Regions from separate parts of the Uliginosibacterium sp. sgz301328 genome, predicted to be linked through region 2. Evidence: predicted binding sites of a transcription regulator. Region 2 holds the regulator's gene; the other holds the start of a gene.
What was found. Region 2 encodes FNR, which switches genes on or off when oxygen is low (the NO sensors DNR and NnrR bind a similar motif). Its sites were predicted from a motif close to TTGANCTAGNTCAA; they were not measured.
Positions count from the first base shown of each region.

Region 1: ACDA63_RS04315 (hemerythrin domain-containing protein) is a predicted target of FNR. The motif match lies at 6,337-6,350, and genes of this name have one in related genera.

Region 1 is NZ_JBGVSA010000004.1:78,525-87,640, reverse strand. Features, by position in the region: gene ACDA63_RS04335 (penicillin-binding protein 1A) at 1-1,964, shown strand, start outside; gene rph (ribonuclease PH) at 2,036-2,752, shown strand; gene pepN (aminopeptidase N) at 2,819-5,500, opposite strand; gene ACDA63_RS04320 (sulfurtransferase) at 5,503-6,300, opposite strand; gene ACDA63_RS04315 (hemerythrin domain-containing protein) at 6,411-6,818, shown strand; gene ACDA63_RS04310 (AraC family transcriptional regulator) at 6,880-7,893, opposite strand; gene ACDA63_RS04305 (porin family protein) at 8,068-8,631, opposite strand; gene ACDA63_RS04300 (methyltransferase domain-containing protein) at 8,795-9,116, opposite strand, start outside.
Region 2 is NZ_JBGVSA010000015.1:48,585-57,700, reverse strand. Features, by position in the region: gene ccoG (cytochrome c oxidase accessory protein CcoG) at 1-202, shown strand, start outside; gene ACDA63_RS12750 (FixH family protein) at 231-737, shown strand; gene ACDA63_RS12745 (hypothetical protein) at 798-1,034, shown strand; gene ACDA63_RS12740 (universal stress protein) at 1,061-1,510, opposite strand; gene fnr (fumarate/nitrate reduction transcriptional regulator Fnr) at 1,712-2,449, opposite strand; gene hemN (oxygen-independent coproporphyrinogen III oxidase) at 2,531-3,952, shown strand; gene ACDA63_RS12725 (sulfite exporter TauE/SafE family protein) at 4,043-4,744, shown strand; gene ACDA63_RS12720 (heavy-metal-associated domain-containing protein) at 4,772-4,978, shown strand; gene ppa (inorganic diphosphatase) at 5,146-5,694, shown strand; gene ACDA63_RS12710 (DEAD/DEAH box helicase) at 5,998-7,551, shown strand; gene bioA (adenosylmethionine--8-amino-7-oxononanoate transaminase) at 7,609-8,922, opposite strand; gene yaaA (peroxide stress protein YaaA) at 8,991-9,116, shown strand, end outside.

The DNA.
Region 1 (9,116 bases), on a different contig from region 2:
CACGGAATTTCTATCTTTCGCGTGAGAAAACTTTCAGCCGCAAGCTGTACGAGATCCTGCTCGCCATGAAGATCGAGAACAGCCTGTCCAAGGAACAGATCCTCGAGGTCTATATCAACCAGATCTACCTGGGCCAACGTTCCTACGGTTTTGCGGCAGCCGCACAGGCTTATTACGGCAAGACGCTGCAGCAGTTGACGGTTGGGGAAGCCGCCATGCTGGCAGGCCTGCCCAAGGCGCCTTCGGCCTACAACCCGGTGGCCAATCCGCCCCGCGCCAAGCTGCGTCAGCAATACGTGCTACGTCGCATGCACGAACTCAACTACATCGATGACGGCGTCTATGAACAGGCGCTGGCCGAGCCCATCAAGCTGGCGGCGGGCCGCGGAAGCGCGGCGGCGAGCGTGGGCGCCACGCCGGGCCTGCATGCGGAGTTCGTGGCGGAAATGGCGCGCCAGATGGCTTACGACCAGTTCAAGGACGAGGCCTACACGCGCGGCATCAAGGTCATCACGACCATCACCGCCGCCGACCAGGAAGCCGCCTACGCGGCGCTGCGCCAGGGTGTGCTCGATTACGAGCGCCGCCATGGCTATCGCGGCGCTGAGGCTTATGTGGACCTGAAGGACATCAAGGACGACCAGGATGTCGCCCTCGAAGACCTGATCGAGCCCTACCCGGACCAGGACGAGTTGAAGGCCGCCATCGTGCTGGACGCCTCGACCAAGCAGCTCAAGGCCTATCTGCGCGGCGGCGAGATCGTCACGCTGACCGGCGATTCGCTGCGCTTTGCGGCCGCCATGCTGGCCGACAATGCGCCGCAGCAGAAACGCCTGCGCCCAGGCGCGATCATCCGCCTGGTCAAGACCGCCAAGGGCTGGGCCATCACCCAGCCGCCGGAAGTCGAAGGCGCGTTCGTCTCGCTCGACCCGCGGACCGGCGCCGTGCGCTCGCTGGTGGGCGGTTTCGACTACAACCGCAGCAAGTTCAATCACGTCACACAGGCATGGCGCCAGCCGGGATCGAGCTTCAAGCCGTTCATCTACTCGGCCGCGCTCGAAAAGGGCTATTCGCCCTCCAGCGTGTTCGACGATGCACCGCTGTCGTTCTCGTCGGGCGACACCGGCAGCCAGGCTTGGCAGCCGCAGAACATCGACAGCAAGTACGACGGCCCGATGACCTTGCGCACCGCGCTGGCCAAGTCCAAGAACGTCGTGGCCATCCGTCTGCTGCAAGCGATCGGCACGCAGTACGCGCAAGACTATGTCACCACGCGATTCGGCTTCGACAAGGCGCGCCAACCGCCCTACCTGACGATGGCGCTCGGCGCCGGCTCGGTCACGCCGTGGCAGATGGCGGCGGCGTACTCGACCTTTGCCAATGGCGGTTATCGCATCCAGCCGTTCATCGTGCGCGAGATCCGCGACGAGAACGATCAGATCGTGGCCCGCGTCGATCCGCCGGTGGCCGGTGAGGCCGCCGAGCGCATGCTCGATCCGCGCAACGCCTTCCTGATGGATTCGATGCTCAAGGACGTGGTCCGCCGAGGCACGGCTGCCAAGGCCAACGCACTTGGCCGCTCGGACCTCGCCGGCAAGACCGGTACGACCAACGACTACGTCGACGCCTGGTTCTGCGGTTATCAGCCAACGCTGGTCGGCATCGCGTGGATCGGCTTCGACCAGCCGCGCCGCCTCGGATCGGGCGAGACCGGCAGCGGCCTCGCCTTGCCCGTGTGGATCAACTACATGAACAAGGCGCTGGCTGGCGTGCCGCAGCAGCGCACGCAAGTGCCGGCCGGGCTGATCGCCGTACGGCCGCAGGGCGCCGGCCAGGACGATTACGTCTACGAAGAATTCGTCCCGCCGCCGCCCCCGCCGGGCAGCGATGGCGCGTCCGGCCAGGAGGGCGCCGCCTCTGGCGCCTCCTCGTCACAGGGCTTCACGCCCTGGCTGACCGAATAACGCAGCCAACGGCCCAGCCCTGCTGGGCCGCTCGGCTGACGGACTTACCTATCCTCTGAATCGACGAACACATGCGACCTTCTGGACGACTTCCCGATCAATTGCGCAACGTGCGCATCACGCGCCACTTCACCCGCCACGCCGAAGGTTCGGTGCTGGTCGAATTCGGCGACACCCGCGTGCTGTGCACTGCCAGCGTCGAAGAATCGGTACCGCCCTTCCTGCGTGGCAAGGGCGAAGGCTGGCTGACCGCCGAATACGGCATGCTGCCGCGTTCGACGCACACACGCAGTGCGCGCGAGGCTGCCAAGGGCAAGCAGAGCGGACGCACACAGGAAATCCAGCGCCTCATCGGCCGCAGCCTGCGGGCGGTGGTCGACACCGCTGCATTGGGCGAACGCCAGATCACCATCGACTGCGATGTCCTGCAAGCCGACGGCGGCACGCGCACTGCGGCCATCACCGGCGCCTGCGTGGCCGTGCATGACGCACTCGAATGGCTGGTCGCACGCGGCAAGCTGCCGGCCTCACCGATGCGCGACTTCGTGGCGGCCGTATCGGTCGGCATCTTCGATGGCGTTCCCGTACTCGACCTCGATTACCCGGAAGACTCCGCCTGCGACACCGACATGAACGTCGTCATGACGGGCAGCGGAGGCTTCGTGGAGGTGCAGGGCACCGCCGAAGGCGCACCTTTCTCGCGCGAACAGCTCAACACACTACTGGCACTGGCCGCCGACGGCATCGCCGAGTTGGTCGCACTGCAGAAACAGGCACTGGGCAAATAGGCGCTCTTCGCGGACAAAAAAACGCCCCGTCACGACGGGGCGTTGTTCATTGGGGCGCCGCAATGCTCAACTCTGCAAGGCCTTGCCGACCACTTCTGCCACGTCCGCGGACAATCCGGCATGCGCCTGGATGCGTTCAAGCTGCGCACCTGCCAGCGACTGGCGCACGGCATCGAACTTCTTCCAGCGATCGAACGTGCGGGCAATGCGCGACGCCACCTGCGGATTCATCGCATCCAGTTGCAGGACCACGTCGGCGGCCAGCGCGTAGCCAGAGCCGTCGATGGCGTGGAAGTGCTTTGGATTGGCGGCGCAGAAGGCACGGATCAGCGAGTACACCTTGTTGGGATTCTTGATGTCGAACGCTTCATGCGCCATCAACGCCCGGACGGCGGCGCCCGTCCCCGCCAGTCGCGAGGTGGCCTGCACACCCAACCACTTGTCCACCACCAGCGCCTCGCCCTTCCAGGATTCGTAGAAACTGGCCAGTGCGGTAACGCGCTCCGGCACGGCGAGGTTGGCCAGTGCCGACAGGGCCGCCATGCTGTCAGTCATGTTGGCTGCGGTGTTGAAATGCGTGACCACCAGATCGTTGGTGTGCGCCGTGCCCAATTCGGCCAGATAGCCAAGACACTGGTTGCGCAGCGCGCGACGTCCGGCCTGAAGCGCGTCTGGCGAATACGCATCAGTGACGCGCAGTTGCACGTAGGCCTGCGCCAGGTCCACTTCCAGCTCCGTCGCGATATGTCGGCGCAGGTGCATGCGCGCGGCATGGATGGCGTCCGGGTCAACCACGTCCATCTGTTCAGCCAACACCGTCTCGCCCGGCAGCACGAAGCTCTCCGCCACCAGCGCCGGGTCGCCGCCCGTCGCAAAGGCGTCGGCCAGCAACGCGCGCATGGCATTCGCATAGGCGGTGGGAATCCATGCGCCGGCCTCGCCCTTGCCCGCCTGGTAGGCATGCACGCCGTCGAGAAGGATGTTCGTCGCCAGCCGCTGCCCGGCATCCCAACGCGTGACGGGATCTGCATCGAAGGCCATCAGGCGGATGAGTTCGTCGTCGCGATACGGGAACTCCAGCGTGACCGGCGCGGAAAACCCCCGCAGCAGCGAGATCACCGCGTTCTGTGGCACACCATGGAACACGAAGCGCTGCACGTCCTGCGTCAGTGACAGCACGCGAGTGTCCGCACTGACCACGGATTCGCCATCCAATGCGACGGCAATTGCTCCGCCATCCTCCCCCACAAAACCAACGGCGAGCGGAATGTGGTACGGCCCGCGCTCGATCGGATTGCCCTCGGCTGCCATGCGCGTTTCGTACGCGGTCGCCGGATAGTGCTGCTCGACTTCCAGCGTATACGTGTCCGCACGCGCGTCGTGATTGCCGCGCGCCACCAGATGCGGCGTGCCGGCCTGGTTGTACCAACGCTTGAACTGCGACAGATCGACGCCCGATGCATCCTGCATGGCCGCAACGAAGTCCTCGCACGTCACGGCCTGCCCGTCGTGGCGCGCGAAGTACAGGTCCATTCCGCGCCGGAAGGCTTCTTTGCCGATCAGCGTGTGGATCATGCGGACGACTTCGGCGCCTTTTTCGTAGACCGTGGCGGTGTAGAAGTTATTGATCTCCGCGTAGCTTGCAGGCCGGATCGGATGCGCCATCGGGCCAGAGTCTTCGGGGAACTGCGCGGCGCGCAGAAGACGGACTTCCTGGATGCGTGTCACGCCGGCCGAGTGCACGTCCATGCCGAACTGCTGGTCGCGGAAAACCGTGAGCCCTTCTTTCAGCGACAACTGGAACCAGTCGCGGCAGGTCACGCGGTTGCCGGTCCAGTTGTGGAAGTACTCGTGCGCCACCACACGGTCGATGTTCTGGTAGTCCACATCGGTGGCGGTATCGGGCCGGGCAAGCACGTACTTGGTGTTGAAGATGTTGAGGCCCTTGTTCTCCATCGCCCCCATGTTGAAGTCGCCGACGGCGACGATCATGTAGTGATCGAGGTCCATCTCCAGTCCGAAGGTGTCCTCGTCCCACTTCATGGATTTTTTGATGGCAGCGAGCGCGTGGTCCACCTGATCGAGCTTGCCCGGCTCGACGTACACCGCGCAACGCACGCGTCTGCCTGAAGCGGTCGTGAAGAAATCCTCCTTCACGTCGAGCCTGGCGGCGACGCAGGCGAACAGGTAGGCGGGCTTTTTGAACGGATCTTCCCAGCGCGCCCAGTGACGGCCATCGGCCTCTTCGCCCGCCGCGCTCGGGTTGCCGTTGGACAACAGCACCGGAAAGCAAGCCTTGTCGGCATGCAGCGTGCACGTAAAGCGCGCCATCACATCGGGGCGGTCCGGATAGAACGTGATGCGCCGGAACCCTTCGGCCTCGCATTGCGTGAAGTAGCCATCCTTGGAGCGATACAGCCCGGAGAGCTGGGTGTTCTTGTCGGGCTCGATGCGGACCACCGTCTTGAGCGCGAACGCCTCGGGCACGTCGTGTACGACCAGCAGATCGTTGGCGTACTGCCAGCGCCCGGCGTCCAGCTCGATACCATCGAGACCGATGTACTCGGGCGCCAATTCCTCGCCGTTCAGGCGCAGCGCGCCGCCCGCGCCCGCCGGATTGCGGCGAACCGCAAGCGTCGCGGAGACGCGCGCAAAACCATCATGGATCGCGATATCGAGATCGACCGTGTCGATCAGATATGCCGGCGGCGTGTAATTCTTGAGATAGATGGACTGGGGTGCGTTCATGGTCAGGCCTTTGCAGGAGCCAAATCGGGATCGAGCGCCGTGCGCTCGTCAAAGACAAAGCAGTTGCCGCGCCAATGGGCGCCGCCGACTTCCTCGAAGTACTTGAGGATACCGCCTTCGAGCTGAAAGACGTTGTCGATGCCGGCTTCGCGCATGTAGATGGCTGCCTTTTCACACCGGATGCCACCGGTACAGAAAGTGACCACCGTCTTGCCCGCGAGCCCGGCGGCGTTCGCAGAAACAGCGGCGGGGAACTCGCTGAACCTGGCGATGCGGTAGTCGATACAGCCGTCGAAGGCCCCCTCGTCGACCTCGAACGCGTTACGCGTATCGAGCGTTACGACTGGGCGCCCCTCATCGTCGTGGCCTTGATCGAGCCAGCGACGCAACGTCTGTGCCGGCACGGAGGGGGCGCGTCCTTCGCTCGGACGGATGGTCGGACGATTCATGGTGATGATCTCGCGCTTCTTTTTCACCCGCATGCGACGGAACGGCTGAGCGGTGGAGAGCGACTCCTTGGGCGCCAGATCGGCGAAACGCGGATCGGCGCGGAGGAAATCCACAATCGCCGTCACGTGTTCACGCGGACCGGCAAGGAACAGGTTGATTCCTTCAGGCGCGATGAGAATGGTGCCCTTCAGTCCATGCGCGTCGCAGCGGGTCTGGAGTTCTGCACGAAGTGCGTCGATGTCGTCGATTTCGACGAATTTGTAAGCTGAAACGTTGAGAATTCCAGCATTTTCTTGTTTGCTCTGTTGGGGTTGATGCATGGGTGGATCAGTTCGTTTCCAGGATTGCAACGAAGATGCGCATATTCCCAAATCCGTAGCTATATATTGATCTGGGTCATCCGCAAGAATTTTCTCGCAAGTACTTTTGAGGGTTCCCAAGATTCTCAAGGCACCACATCATGAGAAAGTTGAGTCTACGCCTCAAGCACCTGTCCCAAGAACATCGCGCCGCCATGATGCTGGTCGCCGCCGCGCGCGAGGCTGCCCCCGAAGGGGCGGAGGACGGCAGCAACCTTCCGGGCTTTGCGCGCCGCGTCTACGAGGTGTTCGAGACCGAGATGGAACCCCATTTCCAGGAAGAAGAGCGTCATGCCCTTCCGCAGTTGCGCGCCATCGGCCGCGACGATCTCGCCGACAAGGTGCTGGAGCAGCACACCGAGCTGCGCCGCCTCATCGCCGCACTGAACCAGCCCGACGCAGAGACGATCGCCGCCTTCTCGAAATTGCTGCAGGAACACGTCGACTTCGAAGAAAACGTGGTGTGGGAAGCGCTCGAAGCCGCAACACCGGCAGAACTCAACTCCTGAGAAGTCCTCACAGGCCTGTCCGCAAGGTTCAGCGGCAGGCCTTCAATTGTGGGGCAAGCTTTCAATTGGTGTTGGCCGCTTCCTCGCGCCACTGCGAAGGCGACACCCCCGTCCAGCGCCGGAAGGCGCGATTGAAGCTCGCCACTTCGGCGAATCCCAACAGGTAAGCCGCCTCCTGGACCGTCGTCCGGCTATTGCGCAGATAGTCCGCCGCCAGATCGCGGCGCAGATCGTCCAGCAAGCCCGCGTAGGTCATGCCGCGCTCGGTCAGGCGCCGTTGCAGCGTCCGCTCCGACATCGACAGCTTTCCCGCGATGATCGCGCGGCTGCTTTGTCCGGATGGCAGCAACTCGATCAGCGTGCGCCGAACACGGACCACCACATCGTCCTTCTCCTGCCGGGCCAGATAGTCGGCGGCGACTTTTTCGGCCGCCAGCGCCAGTTCCGGATTACTCCCCGGGAGGAGCTGATCGAGATCGGCATTCGAAAACGCCAGGGAGTACTCGCCAGCCTCGTACTCGGGCATCACACCGAAAAAAGCGGCGATGCGGTCGAGACCTTCGGCCGGTGCGAGGTGGCGCATGCGCACCGCGCTCGGCGCGAGTGGACGGCCCGCCAGAATTCGCCAGATGCGGACGATGAGCCCAAGCCGGGCGTCGAAGCTGCGCGGATAACTCGCGTCGTCATCGGTACTCTGGAACACCAGCCAGGTGGCGTCGGCATCCTGCCGGCATTCCCAGTTATCGATGGTCGATACGATGCGCGTATAGCGGCGCAAGCGCTCGGTGGCTTCGCGCAGGGTGCCGCTTGCCATCACGGCGAAGCCCAAGGCGTGCAAGGTGGTCGGATTGGCCAGCGTGACCACGTCCAGGCCAAAGCAGGCGTCGCCATCACAGGCCGCCACAGCCGCAACCCAGAAATTGCGAACCTTGTCGTGCGGCAGACGGGCATTTGCATCGCGCAGATCGGCGGGCTCCACGCCCACGCTGCGCGCAACGGCGTCAGCGTCCAGTCCTCGCTTGGCAAGTTCGGCGTGTACAAGCAGCAGAACGCTGGCTAGCCATGTGTCATACATGAATCGGCATCACGGGATCGGCGGCCGTCCATTCTAGACCCGGACAAAAAAATGGACGGCCTTGCGGGCCGCCCATTTCGACATCAACTGTAAGGATTCGTTGCGGCAGCAGTCTGCCGCAACGCTTTGCAAACATCTGCAGCAATTTCCTGCGGATCGCCCCGCAGTCCCCGCTCAGAAGCGATAGTTGGCGCCCAGCGTCATCACGGTCGACGAATCCTTGAAGCTCACACCCATCTCGTCGCGGCTCGGAATGCCTTGGTACTGGGCCAGCTCGGCACGCAGACCAAAGTTCTTGGTGACCGAGTATTCGGTGCCGATGGCGACCTTGCCGCCTGTGCCGGTATCGGACGAAGCGCTATCCAGTCCCGAATAGCTGCGGTCATAGCGCACCACGCCGAGCTTGCCATAGACGTCGAGACGGTCAGTCACCGGCAACCGGGCCACGAAGTCGGCCGAGTAAGCGTTGGTGCGAGCGCGTACAGTGTCACCACTACTCTTCGTGGCCGATATGCCACCCAGATCCTGGTAGCCGAGCTCAACGCCGAAGTTCTTGTCGAAGTTGTAGCCGCCGTACACCCCGTACGTGGCGGGCGTGTCCTTGTAGTGACCGTCGCTATTCACGTCCTGCTTGGCGGCGCCCACATTGGCGCCCACGTAGAAGCCGGGCTGAGCAGCCATGGCTGCGGAAGTGGCCAACACGGTGCCGGCAAGGACGATCATCAGCTTGGTTTTCATATTCGTTGCTCCTCTTGCGAAGGTTGTTCACCGTCGGTCGACGGGGAGCCGGGGGAGGCTGTCGTACCGATTGCGGTAGGAGCATGTTAGGGAGGCGAGCAGCGACATTCCCTGTCTGCGCGGGCCAAGGTTTTGGCTTTTCGGGCCAGCTTTTGCTGGCATTTCAGCGCAGAAAATCGCCTCGCTCGATCGACTGCCGATAGCGGGTCGGACTGATTTCCCGCAGGCCCGAGAGCACGCCAATGCGGGCAACCAGCGTCGCTTGGTCTATCGCGCCAGGGGCGACTGCATCGCTCGCACAGGCGAAAGCCCACGCCCCGCCGTAGAGCGGGATATCCGTCACAAACGGCGTCACTGTGCGAAAGCAGGAGCGCAGATCATCCAGCAGTCGACGTACTTGCTGCCTCTGGTAGGTGGGAGAACCCAATTGCACCGACAGCGCACCGTCCGGCGCCAGCAGCCGCTTGCAGGCCGCGAAGAAGGCG
Region 2 (9,116 bases):
GGCAACCGGCCTGGACGGCATACGCATCGACGGTCGGACGCGTTTCGACATCAATCCCGCCGAGAACAGCACGGCCACCCTGCGCGTTCGCGTGCCGGTCGACAGCGCAAGCAAGGGATCGCACGCCATCTATTTCGAAGTGCGTGCCGAAGGGTACGCCGACGAATTCGTGCGCGAAAAAGCCGTATTTATCATGCCCTGAGAGAGAGAAAGCTGTGCCCCCAACCCCCTTGAACAGCATTCGTGCCACCAAACCGTGGTACCGGGAGCCGTGGCCCTGGATATTGATGGGGCTGCCCGCAACCGCCGTCGTGGCGGGCATTGCTACACTGTTCTTCGCGATTCGTAGCGATGATGGCGTAGTCGCAGACGATTACTATCAGCGCGGGCTTGCTATCAATGAGACCATTGCGCGCGACAACATGGCGCGTCAGCTCGGACTACGCGCGCAATTGTCGATGGATCCGACGACGGATCAGATGAGTGTCGAGCTGTTCGCGCGAGAGGGTGTGAGCCTTCCCGCTCGATTGCACGTGACACTTCTGCATCCTACGAGACAGGGCCTCGACCAGGACGTCGTCCTCGACTTGAAAAACGGACGCTACGTCGGTAGTTTCAAGCCTGTCCAGTCAGGGCGATGGGACATCAGCCTGGAAGACGAAAGCAAGAGCTGGCGCATGGTTCAGGAAGCGCGCCTGCCGGGCTCGACCAAGCTGCTCATACAGCCCGCCACCTGACGGCCCCGTTCCGCGCCAGAGCATCTGGTGCGCCCCCGAACCCGATGCGAGGAGGGTGCGATGAACAAATGGATTCTGGTGCTCTGGCCGTCATTCTTGATGGCGGGCATCGCCGAGATCATCTTCTTCACCGTGGTCGATCCACAGACGCTGTATTTCTTTGGCCAACCGGTGAATTTCTCCGCCATGGCCACCTATACCATTGGCTTCTTTGCCCTATGGCTCGTCTGCATCGCATCGAGCCTCGCCACGCTGTTCTTTGAGCGCAGTCGTGAACAAATAAACGGCCACTCGTAAGTGGCCGTTATGCCCGGTCGGACGGATCAGCTTTCGCGGTAGACCAGCACCGGAATCTTGCTGTGTGTCAGCACCTTGTTGGTTTCCGAGCCAATCAATAGGCCCGCCAGACCTCGCCGGCCGTGCGAGGCCATGAAGACGAGGTCGCAGCCTTCCCGCTCAGCCGTGTCGATGATGATCTGGAATGGAATGTCGCTGACTTCCGTGTAGCTCACCGCAGTCACGCCTGCCGCGCGGGCGGCAGCCTGCGCAGAGGCCAGGATCGAGTTCGCTTGCTTGGAGGTTTCTTCCTGGAACTCTTCGCGATTCTCGGGGGCGATCAACGCGCCTTCGCCGACAATGGGGCGAGGGTAGTCTGGCTGTACGTAGAGCAGCGTGATGCGTGCTCCTATCGACGCGGCAAACTTGATTGCGCTTTCCACTGCATGCGTAGACAGCGCGGAACCGTCGGTCGGGACAAGGATGTGTTTGTACATGGTTCAAAGCCCTCCTTTTTGACGATCACATGATGACTATATCTCGATCAGCCTCGCCGATGGGACAAGCCGATTGATGCGGGTCAATCGCTGAAACTCTACTGGTATGGCACCTCGACGGGACCACTGGGGCTGCTCGCGGCGCCCAAAAAAGACAAAGCCCGGCATTGCCGGGCTTGCAAGTGCCAGAGGCGTGCAACTTTAGCAGGTCGTATGGTTGAGCAGGGCGCGCAGGCCGTCCGCGTCAAGGATGCGGATGTGCTTCTGCTGCACGCTGATCAGACCTTCGTCATGGAACTTGGAGAAGGTGCGGCTGACGGTTTCGAGCTTCAGCCCCAGGTACGAGCCGATTTCTTCACGCGTCATGCGCAGGTGGAATTCATAGGCGGAATAGCCGCGCGCTTTCATGCGTTGCGACAGATTGATCAGGAAGGCGGCGATGCGCTCCTCGGCGCGCATGGAACCCAGCAGAATCATGAGGCCCTGGTCGCGAACGATCTCGCGGCTCATGAATTTGTGGAACTGCAACTGCAAGGACGGGATGGCGCGCGAGATCTCTTCGAGTTGCGCATAGGGCATCACGCAGACTTCGCTATCTTCCAGCGCGGTTGCATTGCAGACGTGGTGATCGGTGTTGATACCGTCCAGGCCGAGGATTTCACCTGCCATGTGGAAGCCTGTGACTTGCTCCAAACCTTCTTCGGTCAGGATGTCGGTTTTGAAGAAGCCCGTACGTACTGCGTAGATGGCTTCGAAGGGGTCGCCGGCGCGGAACATCTGATGCTGCCGCTTGACCTTGCGACGTTGCACCATCTCGTCGAGCCGATGCAGGTCGGAATCGTCCAGACCGCCGGCCAGGCACAGTTCGCGCAGGCTGCATTGGGAACAAGCGACGCGGGTCGCAGCAAGAGTGAGCGGTGTAGTAACGATCTGATCCACGATACGTTTCCCTTGTTTGCCGTCAAATTACGATCAGGTTATTCTGACAAAATGTTCCATCGCTGATAACATTTGGTAGCCGTGAGTCAGAATACTCTTATTAATCCGGCATTAATTGGTAAATACGATATACCCGGTCCGCGATACACTTCGTATCCCACGGCAGACCGCTTTGTCGATGCCTCCGACCTGTCCGCCCTGACGAGCCGTTCAGCATCGCAGGCCAGACCCTCTATGGGTCGATCGCTATCATTATATTTCCATATTCCTTTTTGCGACACCGTTTGTTTTTATTGTGCCTGCAACAAGATTGCGGCCAAAAATCGCGTCCTCGGGACCCGGTATGTCGACTACCTTTTGAGGGAAATGTCGCTCAAATCCCGTGATCTCCCGGGAAAGCAACGCGTTTCGCAGATGCATTGGGGCGGGGGCACCCCAACCTTCCTGACGGTCGAAGATACGCAGCGCCTGGTCGATGGTATTTGTAAAATTTTCGCGCTTGACCCCGAGGGTGAGCATTCCATAGAGATTGATCCCAGGCGCGCAGATGTGACGCGTATGAAAATTCTGGCGGAGGCCGGTTTCAATCGTGTCAGCATAGGCGTTCAGGATTTTGATCCAGCGGTGCAAAAGGCGGTAAATCGCCTGCAAAGCATTGAAGAAACGAGAACAGTTATTAACGCCGCCCGTGATTATGGGTTTCGCTCGGTGAGCATTGACCTGATTTACGGATTGCCTCACCAAACTGCTCGGAGTTTTGACAATACGCTCGCGCATGTATTGTCGTTGCAGCCGGACCGCCTGTCGCTCTACAGCTACGCGCATCTGCCGGCGAAATTCATGCCGCAGCGGCGCATCAACGGCGATGCGTTGCCTCCGCCGACCGAAAAAATGGCGATCCTACAATCGGCGGTCGAACGCCTGGTGAGCGCGGGCTATGTGTACATAGGCATGGATCACTTTGCGCGCCCCGACGACGAATTGGCCATCGCCCAGCGTGCCGGTACGCTCCACCGCAACTTTCAAGGCTATTCCACGCACGCCGATTGCGACCTGCTGGCCTTCGGCGTATCGGCCATTGGGCTGGCGGACGGCGTCTATACACAGAATGACCGTACGCTGGACGGCTACTACGCGGCGCTTGACCGCGATGAGCTCCCCATCATTCGTGGCTGGGTCATGTCGGAGGAGGACGAACTCCGCCGTGCCATCATCCAGTCCCTGATGTGCCAATTCGAACTGACGTTCACTGAACTGGAGCGTGACTTCGGGCATCTTTTCACAGACCGGAAGGGCGAGCCGTTCGACGCCCGGTTTGCCGAGTATTTCGCGGCCGAGTTCGAAGACTTGCGCGCGCTTGAAGGGGCCGGACTTGTTCGCATTGAGCCCTCCCGTTTAGTGGTTACCGAGGCTGGCCGCTATCTGGTACGCGTAATCGCCATGGCGTTCGATGCCTATCTGCGGGCCGACAAGGGCTCTACACGGTACTCCAAAGTCATCTGACCTCGTGGCGGCAAGCGCGCTGCGCGGGTTTCACTCCAGGGCGGGCGCGCGCTACCATGGCAGGCTAATGCACTGACCGGGCGTTCGCCCATGCTCGAAACGGGTTACATCGCAGTCTTCCTCATCGGCCTCCTCGGCGGCGCGCATTGCATTGGCATGTGCGGCGGCGTCGTGGGCGCCCTCACGGTCGGCGTGCCCGGGCAAGGCGGACGGAAGTGGCCGCTGCATCTGGCCTACAACATCGGCCGCGTCACCAGCTATGCCGCTATCGGTGCTGCCGTCGGCGCAATCGGCTCCGCGACATTGCTTTTCAATCGCTGGCTGCCGATACAGATGTCCCTGTACGTGCTGGCCAACCTCATGCTGGTTGGGCTCGGGTTGTATCTGACTGGCCTCACGCGCGTGCTCGCACCGATCGAACGCGCAGGCCACCGTCTCTGGGCGCGCGTGCAACCCTTGTCGCGCCGATTTCTGCCGGCGCAGTCATGGCGCCACGCGCTACCGCTTGGCCTGCTGTGGGGCTTTCTGCCCTGCGGGCTGACCTACAGTATTCTCAGTACGGCTCTCGTGAGCGGCTCTGCGTTGCGGGGCGGTGCCTTGATGCTGGCTTTCGGCCTCGGCACCTTGCCCAATCTTTTTCTGGCCGGCGTTCTGCTGGCGCGCTTCCGCGACCTGATCCGACGCACCGGGGTGCGACTGTTTGCCGGCGCCGTTGTCATCGGATTCGGTGTCTTCGGCTTGATTCGTGCGCCTCATCTGGGTGGGCGCCTATGGGAAGGCGTCATCTGCTGAGGCGACTGGCATATTTCTGGAGGAATCATGCAATCACTCGATTTTTCGGTTCAAGGTATGAGCTGTGGGGGCTGCGTCAGCTCGGTCACGCGTGTGCTGTCGGCTTTCGACGGGGTGGAAGACGTCAAGGTGAGCCTTGAGACCGCTCGCGCATCGATGCATATCGATTCGGCAAAAGTGACGCCGGAGCAGCTCAAGCAGGCCGTGCGCGACGCCGGCTTCGAAGCTCAGTAAGAGTTCTTTCGGCCGGCCCACAAGGCCGCCGAACGACGCGAGCGGTACGCTGCGGTGCATCCATACGGTGTTGTATGGGTGGTCTCGTGGATATCCCGTACCGCAAGTTTTCCGTCAGGACGGCCTGTCATAATCGGGCGCGGTCCCCAAAACCACAGAGAGATTCCATGAGTTTCAAGAGCGTTTCCCCCGGGCTGGACGTGCCCAATGACATCAACGTCATCGTCGAAATCCCGGCCAACGCCGACCCCATCAAGTACGAGATCGACAAGGACAGCGGTGCGGTGTTCGTGGACCGCTTCATGGGTACGTCGATGTCCTATCCCTGCAATTACGGTTATGTGCCGCACTCCGTCGCGGGCGACGGGGATCCCGTGGATGTGCTGGTGGTCGCGCCCTTCGCGCTCATCCCGGGTGTGGTGATCCGCTGCCGGCCGGTGGGGGTGCTGCTGATGCAGGACGAAGCCGGGGACGACTCCAAGGTGCTGGCCGTGCCCGTGCCCAAGATCACGCCGTTGTACGACCGCGTGTTTACATATGAAGACATGCCGCCGCTATTGCTGCGCCAGATCGAACACTTTTTCCAGCATTACAAGGACCTGGAGGTCGGCAAGTGGGTCAAAGTGCTCGGCTGGGACGGGCCTGACGCTGCCCGCCAGGAAATCTACGCGGGCGTGCAGGCTTACCGGGCCATCGCCGGTGCATCGACCGACTGATCCGCCGCGGTCCGTGCTGGCGCAGCATGCTGGCACGGCAGACTTACGTTGACGCATCGCAAAAAGTACTGGCGGCCCTAAGGGGATGCCCGTATAATCATGCACTTGCTGGAACCTTGGGTTCCTGCCTGAATTCATCCGCTCCCGACCCCTCCGCTGCACATTCCGTTCAATCCGGAAGCTCCGTGTCTTGTCAGGTTTGGCGCCGATGCTTGCGCGCCAATCGCGCCCACTTGCGCAGTGGGTGCCGCTTTGCCCTTTCCCCCGGGCCGCGGTCCTGTGCTGCCATAACGAAAGAAAATAATGTCATTCGAAACCCTGGGACTCCACGACGTCCTGCTCAAATCCATTCGTGCGGCAGGCTACACAGAGCCGACCCCCGTTCAAGCCCAGTCGATTCCGGCGGCGCTCGCAGGGGGCGACCTGATGGTGTCGGCTGCCACGGGTAGCGGCAAGACTGCGGCTTTCATGCTGCCGGCGCTGCATCGCCTGACGATGGAGTCGCCCATTCGCAGCATCGGTCCGCGCATTCTGGTGCTGACCCCGACCCGCGAACTTGCGCTGCAAGTGACCAAGGCCGCCGAAACCTACGGCCGTGCGATGCGTCGCGTGCGCGTGGTGTCTGTCGTGGGCGGCATGCCGTACCCCGCGCAGATTCGCCTGCTGCGTCAGCATGTCGACGTGCTCGTGGCCACGCCGGGCCGTCTGCTGGACTACATCGACCGTGGCCGCATCGATTTCTCGCGCCTCGAAATGCTGGTGCTGGACGAAGCCGATCGCATGCTCGACATGGGCTTCATTGAAGACATCGAGCAGATCGCTGCCGCGCTGCCCGAAGAGCGCCAGACGGTGATGTTCTCTGCCACCTTCGGAGGACAGGTCGGCCGTCTTGCCGAAGAGATGCTGCGCGAACCCACGCGCATTGAACTCGCCACGCACCGCGACACGCACGAAAACATCGAACAGCGCCTGCACTTTGCCGATGACGACGCGCACAAGGGGCGTCTGCTCAACCATCTGCTGCGCGGTAACGACGTGCAGCAGGCGATCATCTTCGCCGCAACCAAGCGCGATACCGAATTCCTGGCCGACCGCCTGGCGACCGATGGCTTTGCCGCTGCGTCCCTGCATGGCGATATGCCGCAAGCCAAGCGCAATCGCACGCTGACGGCCCTGCGCCGCGGCGAAGTGCGCGTGCTGGTCGCGACCGACGTTGCCGCTCGTGGCATCGACGTTCCGACCATCAGCCACGTCATCAACTACGGCATGCCGATGCGTGCCGAAGACTACGTGCACCGTATCGGTCGTACGGGCCGCGCGGGGCGCAGCGGTGTGGCAATCACGCTGGCCGGCCCGGCTGAGCGTGGCAAGGTGCGGGCCATCGAACGCTTTACCACGCAGAACATTCCGGTTCACGTGATCGAGGGTCTCGAGCCGCACTTCAAGCCCCAGCCGCGTGACCCGAACCGTCGCTTCGGCGACCGTCGCAACGGCCGCGGCTTTGGTGGCGAAGGTTCGCGTGGGCAGGGTGGTGGTCAGCGTGGCGGCGAGGGCCGCCAATGGGGCGACCGTCCGCAGCGCGAAGGCGCGCCGGCCCGCCGTGACGACAATTGGGGCAATCGCGGCACGTATGGCGATCGCGGTGGCTTCGGCGAACGCAGCAATGATCGTGGCAACAGCTTCGCGCGTCGCGACGGTGGCAACACCGCCCGTCCGGCCGCGGGTGGTTTTGGTGATCGTCCGCGCCGCGAAAGTCAGTGGAGCAACGACCGTCGCCCGTCGGGTGACCGTCCTCGCTTTGAAGGACGTGGCAACGATCGCCAAGGGCGCGGCGGCGGTCGCTTCGATCGCGGCTGATCCTGCCTGGCCAAAAGAAGAACGGCGCCCGCGGGCGCCGTTTTTTTTTCGTCTCGATCAGGCGAGCGCCGTGTCCAATGCTTCGAGCGTCTGTCTGCCCAGCCAATCGCACTGATCTTCGTCGAGTACGTAGGGCGGCATCCAATAGACCGTGTTGCCGATCGGGCGCAGCAGCAGGCCGCGCTTTAGCGACTGGCGGTAGAACGTGCGCGAAAAGCCCGGTCGGGCGTCGACGTCGAACGCCAGGATCGTCCCGCGCTGGCGCACGTGGCTCACCGCCGGATGGTCGACCAAGGCTTGCGCGGCGGTCGCCATCCACTGTGCACGCTGCTGGTTGGCGACGAGTACGTCATCGCGCTCGAACAGTTCAAGCGTGGCGAGCGCTGCGGTGCACGCCAGTGCATTGCCGGTGTACGAATGCGAATGCAGAAAACCACGCGTCACGTCGTCGTCATAGAACGCGTCGAACACCTGGTCGGTCGTGAGGACCAATGACAGCGGCAGGTAGCCGCCCGAGATACCCTTCGACAGGCACAGAAAGTCTGGCCAGATTCCCGCTTGTTCGACAGCGAAGAAACTCCCCGTGCGCCCACAACCGACGGCAATTTCGTCCGCGATGAGGTGGACGTCGTAACGATGGCAGATCGCGCGGGCCAGTCGGAGGTATTCCGGGTCATACATGGTCATGCCGTTGGCGCATTGCACGAGCGGCTCGACGATCAAGGCAGCGATGCTGGCATGATGTTCGGCGAGGTACGATTCCAATGCGCGGGCGGCGCGGACGGCGACGTCCTTTGCGCCCTCACCATCGTTTGCCCGTCGTGCGTCGGGGGAGGGGACGGTTGCCGCGGCACGTACCATTGGCCCGTACGCTTCGCGGAAAAGGGGGATGTCCGTCACCGCGAGCGCGCCGACGGTCTCTCCGTGATAACTGCCTGCGAGGCTCACGAAGCCGTTCTTTCCGTTGCGTCCAACGTTGCGCCAATAGTGGGCACTCATTTTCATCGCGATCTCGGTCGCCGAAGCGCCGTCGGATGCGTAGAACGCATGGCCAAGCGCACCGCCCGTCATTGCGGACAGACGCTCGGACAGTTCCACCACCGGCTGGTGCGTGAAGCCGGCCAGGATCACGTGTTCGAGCTTTTCCATCTGTTCGCGCAGGCGCATGTTGATGTGCTCGTTGCAGTGGCCGAACAGGTTGACCCACCACGAACTGACCGCATCCAGGTAACGGTGACCGTCGGCGTCGATGAGCCATGGTCCTTCGCCGCGGACGATCGGCACGATCGGCAGCGTCTCGTGCTGCTTCATCTGCGTGCAGGGGTGCCACACGGCGTTGCGGGATCGATTGAGAAGATCGTTATTGCTCATGGCGGGCGGGGACGAGTCGGGTGGCAAACCGGCTATCATTGGCCGGGAGTGTTTTACGGGATTTTCTCATGCTGATGGTCATTTCTCCGGCGAAGTCGCTCGATTTCGAAACGCCGCCCACCACCAAGACCCACACGCAGCCGCAGTTTCTCGACGCGGCTGAATCGCTCATCGGCGTACTGCGCGACTACTCG